Regions from separate parts of the Aquamicrobium sp. genome, predicted to be linked through region 2. Evidence: riboswitches for the same ligand, from Rfam matches in the RefSeq annotation. Region 2 holds a riboswitch; each other region holds the start of a gene.

The links. Region 2 has a riboswitch for S-adenosylmethionine ahead of metA (homoserine O-succinyltransferase). Riboswitches for the same ligand answer to the same signal wherever they lie in the genome.
Region 1: another riboswitch for S-adenosylmethionine. It lies ahead of M9945_RS12310 (S-adenosylmethionine synthetase N-terminal domain-containing protein); the one in region 2 lies ahead of metA (homoserine O-succinyltransferase).
Region 3: another riboswitch for S-adenosylmethionine. It lies ahead of M9945_RS09525 (O-succinylhomoserine sulfhydrylase); the one in region 2 lies ahead of metA (homoserine O-succinyltransferase).

The regions. Positions count from the first base shown of each region.
Region 1 is NZ_JAMLIE010000001.1:2,480,213-2,484,064, forward strand. It holds gene M9945_RS12300 (IS256 family transposase) at 1-934, opposite strand, end outside; partial or broken gene M9945_RS12305 (transposase) at 1,045-1,687, shown strand; gene M9945_RS12310 (S-adenosylmethionine synthetase N-terminal domain-containing protein) at 1,617-1,979, opposite strand; SAM-I-IV-variant riboswitch at 2,243-2,345, opposite strand; gene M9945_RS12315 (hypothetical protein) at 2,547-3,557, shown strand.
Region 2 is NZ_JAMLIE010000003.1:300,037-303,888, reverse strand. It holds gene M9945_RS18875 (prephenate/arogenate dehydrogenase family protein) at 1-652, opposite strand, end outside; gene hisC (histidinol-phosphate transaminase) at 657-1,760, opposite strand; SAM riboswitch at 1,853-1,931, shown strand; gene metA (homoserine O-succinyltransferase) at 1,986-2,903, shown strand; gene M9945_RS18860 (class I SAM-dependent methyltransferase) at 2,870-3,649, opposite strand; gene gloB (hydroxyacylglutathione hydrolase) at 3,749-3,852, shown strand, end outside.
Region 3 is NZ_JAMLIE010000001.1:1,910,161-1,914,012, reverse strand. It holds gene M9945_RS09535 (ion transporter) at 1-705, shown strand, start outside; gene M9945_RS09530 (2'-deoxycytidine 5'-triphosphate deaminase) at 702-1,790, opposite strand; SAM riboswitch at 1,882-1,959, shown strand; gene M9945_RS09525 (O-succinylhomoserine sulfhydrylase) at 2,000-3,193, shown strand; gene apaG (Co2+/Mg2+ efflux protein ApaG) at 3,318-3,710, shown strand; gene M9945_RS09515 (hypothetical protein) at 3,717-3,852, opposite strand, start outside.

The DNA.
Region 1 (3,852 bases), on a different contig from region 2:
CGTCGGGCTCGGCGTCGTCGAGGATGGCGGCGAGCTTCGGCACCTTCGGTCGGATCTGGTCGGCGACGGCGCGCCATTGGGCGCTGGCGGCTTCGGGCGTCTCCTGAGCGAAGGCGGTGGCGATAAAGGCCGAGACGACGCGGCGACCGCTCTTGCCGGCGTGGGCGAGAACGTTCCTCATGAAGTGGACGCGGCAGCGCTGCCAGGTGGCCGAGAGCACCTTGGTGACGGCCGCCTTCAGGCCCTCATGGGCATCCGAGACGACGAGCTTCACGCCACGCAGGCCGCGGCGCGTCAGCTTGCGCAGGAACTCGGTCCAGATCGGCTCGGCCTCCGAGGTGCCGATCTCCATGCCCAGCACCTCGCGTCGGCCGTCGGAGTTGACGCCGACGGCGATGATGACGGCGACGGAGACGATCCGCCCGCCACGACGGACCTTCAGGTAGGTGGCGTCGATCCACAGGTAGGGCCAGTCGCCCTCGATCGGCCGCTCGAGGAAGGCCTTCACCTTGCCGTCGATCTCCTCGCACAGCCGGCTGACCTGACTCTTCGAGATGCCGCTCATGCCCATGGCCTTGACCAGGTCGTCGACCGACCGCGTCGAGATGCCCTGGACATAGGCCTCCTGGATGACGGCCGTCAGCGCCTTCTCGGCCATGCGTCTCGGCTCCAGGAAGCCTGGGAAGTAGGATCCCTTCCTCAACTTCGGGATGCGCAGCTCGACGGTGCCGGCCCGCGTCTCCCAGTCCCGGTCGCGATAACCGTTGCGCTGGGCGGTCCGCAGTGGCGACTTCTCGCCCCAGGCGGCGCCGGTTGCCGCGCCCACCTCCATCTCCATCAGCTTCTGGGCAGCAAAGCTGATCATCTCGCGCAGCAGATCGGCATCTGCGCTCTTCTCCACGAGCGCACGCAGGTTCATCATGTCGTCGGTCATCGGTGTTCCTTCCAGTGAGGACTTGGCTTCGACAACCAGACCATACCGGAAAGCGCCGATGACCACCGCGCTACCCAGCTACACCACCTCCGGGGACGTCACCGAAGACGGCGGATGTCTGTCGCAAGCACGGTATCTCGGCAGCGACCTTCTACAAGTTCAAGGCGAAGTTCGGCGAGATGGATGTGTCCGACGCCCGTCGCCTGAAGGCTCTTGAGGACGAGAACGCCCGGCTGAAGAAGCTGCTCGCCGAGCAGATGCTCGACAACGCGATCCTGAAGGATGCCGCCGCAAAAAATGGTGACGCCCGACGCGAAGCGGAAGGCGGTGGCTCATGCCTGCGAGGTGTATGGGGTGAGCCAGCGTCGGGCGTGCCAGGCTCTGAGGATCGACCGTTCGACGGTGCGCTACACGAGTAACCGTCCGGACGACGCTCCGTTGCGCGAGGCGATGAAGGTGGTGGCGGCGGAACGCCGGCGGTTCGGCTATCGCAGGATCCACGTCATGCTGGACCGCCAGGGCATCGTGATGAACCAGAAGAAGCTGCGGCGCCTCTATCGGGAGGAGAAGCTGCAGGTGCGCCGTCGCGGCGGCCGCAAGCGGGCGCTGGGTACGCGCAGGCCCATGTTCGTTCCCGATCGCGCCAACGCCCGCTGGAGCCTGGATTTCGTCGCCGACACCTTTACCGACGGCCGTCGCTTCCGGGTGCTGGCTGTCGTCGATGACTACACGCGGGAATGCGTGGCGCTGATCCCCACCTGCCGTCGACATGGCCGACATCGGCCAGAACGCCGGTAGCAATCGCGCGAAGGTCGAGTTGCGCGGTTGTGGTGATCTCTCCCAGAAGGCAAAGGGTGCGCCCCTTGATGGCGGCCTCGATAGCGACGCGGGACATGGGGTCTTGCGCCAAGCAGACATCGAGAATGGTGTCGGAGATTTGGTCGCAAATCTTGTCGGGATGACCGTCTGAAACGCTCTCGGAGGTGAACAGGCCGTGAGAAACAAGCATGGGATGTCTTTCTCTCTTTAGTGCTTTCGGCGTCATGCCGCGGCGCACAAGCTGAAGATCAAATGCCGTAGGAACTAATCGATCGGCCTAGCGCGTGCCTCCTTCACGAACCCCACGCCGCCATTGTGCGGTCGGTTCGATGAGAACCGGGTCATGGACGGCGCTTCGACGCACATGTAGGTGTCGTCAGCGACACTAGGGGGGAGCTTGTTAGACACCCGCGAACGCAAGCAATGAAGTTCGTGATGATTGCGGATCATTTGGGAACTCTCCTTTTCGACTGCTAGGAGAGTTGCTCGCTACGCCCGTTTCGTTGCCACGACCGGCCGCATCCCCTTTCAGGAACCACCTTGCCCGGACGGGCAGGTTGGCGAGGGCAAAGCCCTCCTCTTGATGCTGAGGCAACTCGTATCCGAAGATTTGGCATTCGACAACATGTCGTTATCGGTGGCGCGCCCTGAGTTGTATGTGCGATTGTTAACTTGCATGACATGATTATCGCGGAGCCAAATCACCATCCTTACGGGGGGACAGCCCTGCTTCCATCGTCGTGCGACAGAAAATTGCATGTAGCCAAAAGAACCAACAACTTTCGAGGCATCAATGCGGAAATTTCTGATATTCACTGCATGCGTCTTCGCAATAGTGGTAAATTTAATTCCCACTTCACATGCTATGGAGATACGTTGTATTGAATATTTTGACGATGTTACTAGAGATGTTGTTAGGTACTTTAATAATCCCAAGAAAGATAAAAGTATACTTGACTTTGATTTTATATATGAAAAAGTACAGCAATGTTCTATTGTTGAGATAAGCGGTGCTATAAGTCCAGGAGACGCAGAGAAATTTACCGTATATATGGATGACCAGAGGCATATATTACTGGTTGTATTGATATCTCCGGGCGGATCGGTGAAGGATGCATTGACTATGGGGCGTATTATTAGAGAGCGAATGCTGCACACAAGCGCATCAACGTACGGTTTTCCGGAGGATTACGATTTTTCAGATCGAACTTGTGGTCTTCCCGGCCGTGGCCCTTGCTGCTCTAGTGCGTGCGCTCTAGCTTATTTTGGTGGTGCTGAATGGTCTATCGCTGACAAACTCGGACTTCATCGACCGACCAGCGATGAATTGGGTAACCTTGAATATGAGGATGCTCGATCTGGGCTTGCCAGTGTACACCGCGAAATAGAGAATTACCTGCATGAAATGGAAGCGCCACCCGGTGTTTTTGACACGATGATGGCGACGCCATCTAACTCCCTAGCCGAGTTTGTTGTCGACCCATTGCGCGTTCAGCAATATCAAGCCGGCCAAGGAACCTCAACATTTCCGCCTACAATATATGAATGGCTTGCGCCGAAGTGTCGCGGAGCAACGGAACCATTGTTGAAATGCATGAGTTCATGGCTGGTTGTTGAAAGCACTGCAAGAGCGAGGAGTCAAACAGACTTAAGTGTCGAGGATGTTGCTCTTAGAACGTACTCCGCAGAAGTATTACAGGAATACATTGATGAAAATAAAGATGATTTCTTCATGAGGCTTAGAGCAGAGCAGTGGCTGAGAAAGTGCTTGCTGAGTCCAGAGGAGACCCAGACAAAGTGCTAGTTTGCCGCTTGTCGGATACATTGGTATCGCTAAGACGGCAGCAATTGCAGCCGAACGAATTGCACTGCTTTGTAACTATTCGCGAGGAGATTGCTCGCTATGTTCGCTTCGTTGCCGCGATCGGCCGCATCCCGTTCAGGAATCTTTTGAGAAAGGAATTGGTGCGGATACAGCGCGGACATAAAAAGATGAAAATTTAAAAGACCTAAAAGAAACATATTGATAACTCATGAGTGCAACTGATATTTAATCAGATTCATGTCGCAACCACATTGGCTTCACCTGTCTGGCGAGC
Region 2 (3,852 bases):
ATTTGATGACCTCGGACTTGGTCACGGTCTGGAGATCGTCGGCGGTGCCGACGATGTTGTAGGCGATGATGTGCGGCAGGTGCGAGACCATGGCCAGCACCATGTCGTGGTGCTGCGGGTCCATCGTGTCGATGTTGGAGCCGCAGGCGCGCCAGAAGGCGGCGAGCTTGTCGATCGCCGCCGGGTCGGTGCCGTCCGGCGGGGTCAGGATGCACCAGCGGTTGGTGAACAGCTCGGCGAAGCCGGCGTCGGGGCCGGATTTTTCCGTGCCGGCGAGCGGGTGGCCGGGAATGAAATGCACGTGCGGCGGCATGTGCGGCTGCATCTGCGCGATCACCGACGCCTTGGTCGAGCCGACATCGGTGACGATGGCGCCCGGCTTCAGCGCCGGGGCGATCTCCTTCGCCACGGCCTCGGAGGCGCCGACCGGCACCGAGACGATGACGAGGTCGGCGCCGCGCGCCGCCTCGGCCGCGCTTTCTTCGTAGCGGTCGCCGAGATGAAGTGCCTCGGCGCGGGCCAGCGTCTCGCGGCTGCGGGTGGAGACGACGATCTCCCCGGCCAGCCCTTCGCGGTGGATGACGCGGGCGAGCGACGACCCGATCAGGCCGATGCCGATCAGGGCGATCCGGTCGAACAGTTTCTCGGACATCGCATCAGGCCTTCAGGAACTCGGAAAGGGCGTCGACCACGCCGCGATTGGCCTCCTCGGTGCCGATCGTCATGCGCAGCGCGTCTGGAAAGCCGTAGGCGGCGACGCGGCGCAAGAGATAGCCGCGGGCGGCGAGCCAGTCGTCGGCGACCGCGGCGGAATGGCGGCCGCCCTCCGGAAAATGGATCAGGATGAAGTTGGCGACGCTCGGCGTCACCCTGAGGCCGAGCTTCTCCAGCGCCCCCGCGGTCCAGCGCAGCCATTCCTCGTTGTGGGAGACCGAGCGCTCGACATGCTCGCGGTCGAGCATGGCGGCGATGCCGGCCTCGATGGCGACGGAATTGACGTTGAACGGGTCGCGCACACGCTCCAGCGCCTCGATCATGTGCGCGGGGGCGTAGATCCAGCCGATGCGCGCGCCGCCCAGTCCGTAGACCTTGGAGAAGGTGCGGGTCATGACGACGTTGTCGGCCCCGGCGACCAGCTCGACGCCGGCCTCGTAGTCGTTGCGGCGCACGAACTCGGCATAGGCCGCGTCGATGACGAGGATGACGTTGCCCGGCAGGCCGGCATGGAGGCGGCGCACCTCCTCGAACGGCAGGTAGGTGCCGGTCGGGTTGTTGGGGTTGGCGAGGAAGACGATGCGCGTCTTCTCGTTGACCGCGGCGAGGATGGCGTCGACATCGGCGCGCTCCGCCGTCTCCCTGGCGATCACCGGCGTCGCGCCGGTCGCCCTGATGTAGATCGGGTAGGCGAGGAAGCCGTGCTCGCAATAGATGCCCTCGTCGCCGGCGCCGACATAGGTGCGGGCGATCAGCGCGATGGCCTCGTCCGAGCCGTTGAAGGCCATGATGTTGGCGGGGTTCAGCCCGTGGACCGAGGCGATGGCGTTGCGCAGGCGCGTCGCCGGCCCGTCCGGATAGAGCGCGAGCTTCTCGGCCGCCGCCTTCGCCGCCGCTACGGCTTTGGGCGAGGGGCCGAGCGGGTTCTCGTTCGATGACAGCTTGTGGACCTTGGCGACGCCGGCCGGCGCATGGCTCTTGCCCGGCACGTAGGCGGCGATGTCCATGACGCCGGGGCGCGGCTGAGGGCGAAGCTCGGTGCTCATCTCGTATGGTCCTGCCATGGGGCATTCAGTGAAGGCCGCCTGCCTCTAGCAAGGATTGGCGTTGACGCAAAGGGCGCAGGCGCCTAAATACGGCGCGTACCCGTGGTGATTTGGCCGGTCGGCTTGCAGCCACGTAAAACAAGTTGCTAAAGTGGCCGCTGACATCGAAGTCCGTATGGACCGGCCGCGATCTCGCCGCCGGTCTTTTGTTTTGGAGTTCGAGAGATGCCGATCAAGATCCCGGATCAGCTTCCAGCCCGCGAGATTCTCGTGCGCGAGGGCGTCAGCGTGATGGACGAGCGCACCGCGCTCAGGCAGGACATCCGCCCGCTGCAGATCGGCCTTCTCAACCTGATGCCGAACAAGGTGCGGACCGAGACGCAGATCGCGCGGCTGATCGGGGCGACGCCGCTCCAGGTCGAGCTGACGCTGGTGCGCATCGGCAACCACAAGGCGCGCAACACTTCCGAGGACCACCTGATCTCGTTCTACCAGACGTGGGAAGAGGTGAAGGGCCGCAAGTTCGACGGCTTCATCGTCACCGGCGCGCCGATCGAGACGCTGCCCTTCGAGGACGTCACCTACTGGGAGGAGCTGACGCGCATCCTCGACTGGACGGCGACCCATGTCCATTCGGGGTTCTTCATCTGCTGGGGGGCGATGGCGGCGGCGTGGCATTTCCACCGGGTGCCGAAATACACGCTGGAGACGAAGGCGTTCGGCGTCTACCGCCACCGCAACAACGCGCCGGCCTCGCCCTATCTGTCGGGCTTCTCGGACGATTTCATCGTGCCGGTCTCGCGCTGGACCGAGATCAGGCGCGGCGACGTGCCGGCCGCTCTCGACGTGCTGATGGAATCGGACGTGACCGGCCCCTGCCTCCTCGCCGAGCCGACGGGCAACCGGCTCTACATGTTCAACCACATCGAGTACGATTCCCTGTCGCTCAAGGAGGAGTACGACCGCGACGTCGCCTCCGGCACGCCGATCGAGGTGCCGCATGGCTATTTCCCGGACGACGACCCCTCGCGCCAGCCGCTGAACCGCTGGCGCTCGCACGCGCATCTCCTGTTCGGCAACTGGATCAACCAGGTCTACCAGACGACGCCCTACGATCTCGCCGACGTCGGCAAGGCGGGCTGATCCGGGCGGGCGGGCAGGGCTCTCGCCGCTCCTTGCGGGGTCAGCAGCGGCACGAAGACGCGGCGCGAGGCGCGCACCGCGACCGGCACGCCCTGGTAGAGGCGCTTCTGCGCCTCGACGACGATGGCGCCGGCGAAGAGTGGCCACAAGCGCCGGCCGCCGCGCTCCAGCAGGCCGTGCAGACGCATCATGAAGCGCCGCCGCGACGGCGGGAAATGCAGCGCATCGCCCCAGGCGCAGGGCGTGAAGTTGGTCTCGCGCAGCAGCGCGTCGATCTGCCCGCGCGAGAACGGCCGGCCGGTGCCGAACGGCGTATGCTCGAAGCGCGCCCAGACGCCGCGCCGGTTCGGCACGACCACGACGAGGCGCCCGCCGGGGGCCAGCACCCGCCAGATCTCCATCAGCGTCTCGCGCGGGTTCTCCGCATGCTCGAGCGCGTGGATCAGCAGCACGCGGTCGATGGACGAGTCGAACAGCGGCAGTTCCTCGTCGAACACCAGCGCCGTCGCCGAAGGCCCGCCCGCCGGCCAGTTCACCGCGCCCTGCCGCGCCGGCATGAAGGAGAAGACGCGCTCGGCGTCGGTGCCGAACCGCTCCAGCCAAGGCAGGGCATAGCCCAGCCCGACCAGCCGCTCGCCAGCTTGAGCCTGCCACAGCGCCGAGAGCGAGACCGTGATCGAGCGCTCGGCCAGGCGGCCGAGGGTCGAGGCATAGAAGGTGCGCAGATCGACGATATCCGACAGCATGGCGCGAGCGTACCGGCACGAGCCCCCGGCCGCAAGCAAGCGCTTCCGTGACAAGAGCGGCGCCACGCCTTATCCTGCCGGGAAACCGGGAGATGCAGCATGACGGTCGAGATCGAGCAGTTCACCTGCCGCAGCGACAATTTCGGCATCCTGATGCGCGACACCGCGACCGGCACCGTCGCGCTGGTCGACGCGCCGGAGGA
Region 3 (3,852 bases), on a different contig from region 2:
GGGCTGGAGACCTCGCCGGCGGCGGTCGCCCGGTTCGGCCCGCTGCTCTCCTTCCTCGACACCGCGATCCTGACCGTCTTCGTCGCCGAGCTCGCCGCCCGCTTCCTCGTCTATCGCGTCGCCTTCTTCCGCGATCCGTGGAGGGTATTCGACCTCCTCGTCGTCGCCATCGCGCTGGTGCCGGCGACGGGGAACCTGTCCGTCCTGCGGGCGCTGCGCATCCTGCGTGTGCTGCGCCTCGTCAGCGTCGTGCCGTCGCTGCGCCGGGTGGTCAGCGGGCTGGTGCGGGCGCTGCCGGGGATGGGGTCGATCGTCCTGCTGCTCGGCCTCGTCTACTACGTGTTCGCAGTGATGGCGACGACGCTCTATTCCGCCACGTTCCCGGAGACCTTCGGCTCGATCGGCGCGTCGGCCTACACGCTGTTCGAGATCATGACCATGGATTCGTGGTCGACCGGCACGGTGCGGCCGATGATGGAGACCCACCCCTATGCATGGCTGTTCTTCCTGCCCTTTATCATCGTCACCAGCTTCGCCGTGCTCAACCTGTTTATCGGCATCATCGTCTCGGCGATGGAGGAGGAGCATGAGAACGCCGCCGCGCAGGACCGCTCGGCGCTTCAGCAGGAGCAGGAGGCGATCCTCGCCGAGATCAGGGCGCTGCGCGAGGAGATGCGGGCACTGCGGGTGGAAGGCGGACGCTAGGCGCGGAAATGCTTGGACAGCTTCAACCCCTGCGCCTGATAGTTGGACTTCATGTCCGCGCCGTAGAGCCGGTCCGGCCGGGCGAGCATGTGCTCGTAGACGAGGCGGCCGACGATCTGCCCGTCTTCGAGGATGAACGGCACCTCGTGGCTGCGCACCTCCAGCACGGCGCGCGCGCCGGTGCCGCCGGCGGCCGAATGGCCGAAGCCGGGATCGAAGAAGCCGGCATAATGGACGCGGAACTCGCCGACCAGCGGGTCGAACGGCGTCATCTCGGCGGCGTGAAGCGGCGGCACGTGCACGGCCTCGCGGCTGACGAGGATGTAGAACTCGTCCGGGTCGAGGATCAGCTCGGGGCGGCCGCGCGCATGGAGCGGCTCCCAGAAATCGTCGACGTCCTGCGCCGCGCGCTTGTCGACGTCGACGACCGCGGTGTGATGCTTGGCGCGGTAGCCGATCAGCCCGTCGGCGTTGCCGGTCAGGTCGATGGACAGCGCGATGCCGCCGCCGGAGATGTTCGGCGCTTCCGAGGCGACCAGCGTCTCGGCGGCGTGGAGGCCGTGCAGCTCGTCCTCGGACAGGAGGGCATGGCCCTTGCGGAACCGCACCTGCGACAGGCGCGAGCCTTCGCGCACGACGATGGGGAAGGTGCGCGGGCTCACCTCCATGAACAGCGGGCCGGCGTAACCGGCCGGGATCTTGTCGAATTCCTGCGCATGGTCGGCCATGACGCGGGTGAAGATGTCGAGCCGGCCGGTCGAGCTCTTGGGGTTGGCCGAGGCGGAAATGTCGGCGGGCAGCGCCAGCCGCTCCTGAAGCGGCACGACATAGACGCAGCCCGTCTCCAGCACCGCGCCGTTCGTCAGGTCGATCTCGTGCAGCTTCAGCCGCTCTAACTTGCCGGCGACGTCGCTCGACGGCCCCGGCAGGAAGCTGGCGCGCACGCGATAGGCCTTGGCGCCCAGCCGCAGGTCGAGGCTGGCCGGCTGGATCTGGTCGGCGTCGAGCGGGCGGGCGGCCATCAGCGCGCCGGCCGAAAACAGGCCGGCAATGTCGCGATCCGGCAGGATGCCTGTGGTGCGCACGCGCGTTTCTCCCTCCATGTCCCGCTGGATAACGGGCAATGAGGTTTAGCGCGGATGGCGATTGACGCAAGCCGAAGGCAGGCGTAAAGGGGCTTTATCCCGTGGTGATTTGCCGGTCGGCTTGCAGCCACGTTAAACAAGTCGCTAAAGGGACCGAGAGGAAACCGGCGCGCGACTTGCGGCCGGTTTTTTTGTGTCTGGAGAGGGCGATGACGAACGAGACGAAGCGCAACTGGAAACCCGCAACCGCGATGGTCCATGCCGGCACGATGCGCTCGCCCTACGGGGAGACCTCGGAGGCGCTCTACCTGACGCAGGGCTATGTCTACGACACGGCGGAAGGGGCCGAGGCCCGCTTCAAGGGCGAGGAGCCGGGCTTCATCTATTCGCGCTACGCCAACCCGACCGTCGACATGTTCGAGAAGCGCATGTGCGCGCTGGAGGGCGCCGAGGACGCGCGCGCCACGGCGTCGGGCATGGCCGCGGTTGCGGCGGCGCTCCTGTGCAGCGCCAAGGCGGGCGACCACGTGATCGCGGCGCGCGCGCTGTTCGGCTCCTGTCGCTGGGTGGTCGAGACGCTGATGCCGCGCTACGGCATCGAGGCGACGCTGGTCGACGGCCGCAGCCTCGACGAATGGAAGGCCGCCGTGCGGCCGAATACGAAGCTGTTCTTCCTCGAAAGCCCGACCAACCCGACGCTCGAGGTGGTGGACATCGCGGCGGTGGCGGAAATCGCCAACGAGGCGGGCGCGCGGCTGGTGGTCGACAACGTCTTCGCCACGCCCTTGCAGCAGAAGCCGCTGGAGCTCGGCGCGCATGTCGTCGTCTATTCGGCGACCAAGCACATCGACGGCCAGGGCCGCTGCCTCGGCGGCATCATCCTGTCCGACAAGGCGTGGATCGAGGAGGAGCTGCACGACTATTTCCGCCACACCGGGCCGTCGCTGTCGCCGTTCAACGCGTGGACGCTGCTGAAGGGGCTGGAAACGCTGCCGCTGCGCGTCGCCCACCAGACGCAGGCCGCCGCGCGCATCGCCGACCATCTCGCCCGGCACAAGGCGGTGTCGCGCATCATCTATCCCGGCCGCGACGACCACCCGCAGGCCGACATCGTGGCCAGGCAGATGACCGGCGGCTCGACGCTGATCTGCTTCGACGTCAAGGGCGGCAAGGACAACGCCTTCGCGCTGCTGAACGGGCTGGACATCATCAAGCTCTCCAACAATCTCGGCGACGCCAAGAGCCTGATCACCCACCCGGCGACGACGACGCACAAGAACCTGACCGACGAGGCGCGCGAGACGGTCGGCATCCTCGGCGGCACGTTGCGCCTGTCGATCGGGCTGGAGGACGTCGACGACCTGATCGAGGACCTCGACCGGGCGCTGGCCAAAGCCGGATAAGACGCGAAGCCGGCGTGGCAGTCACAGTTTCGCCATGCCGGCTTGTCCAATTCCAGGAAGGGCGGCACACCGGCCGTCTGTCCAAGAAGGGCGGCATGCCAGCCGCCGGCCGTGGATCGGGAAAATGTACCGCAGCGTGACGCGCAATATCGAGGTGGCCGTCGAGCCGTTCTATCTGGAGGCGAAGTCCGATCCGGAGGAGCAGCGCTATGTGTGGGGCTATCGCGTCACCATCGCCAACCATTCGGACGACCCGATCCAGGTGCTGGCGCGCCACTGGCGCATCACCGACGGGCTCGGCCGCACCGAGGAGGTGCGTGGGCCCGGCGTCGTCGGCGAGCAGCCCGAGCTCGATCCCGGCGACAGCTTCCAGTACACGTCGGGATGCCCGCTGCGCACGCCGTCGGGCTTCATGGCCGGCAGCTATACGGTGCGGAACGGCGCGGGCGATTTCTTCGAGATCGAGATTCCGGCCTTCTCGCTCGACCTGCCGGACAGCGGCCGGCTGGTGAACTGAGCGCGATCAGCCGTCCTCGTCCTCGGCGAAGGCCGGCCCCTCCTCCCCTTCGGGAAACAGCTCCGTATTCATCAGCGCGCGGCCGAAGCGGTAGAGGATGTCGGCGGCCAGCGGCCGGCGCTCGGCGAGCAGCCGGTTGTAG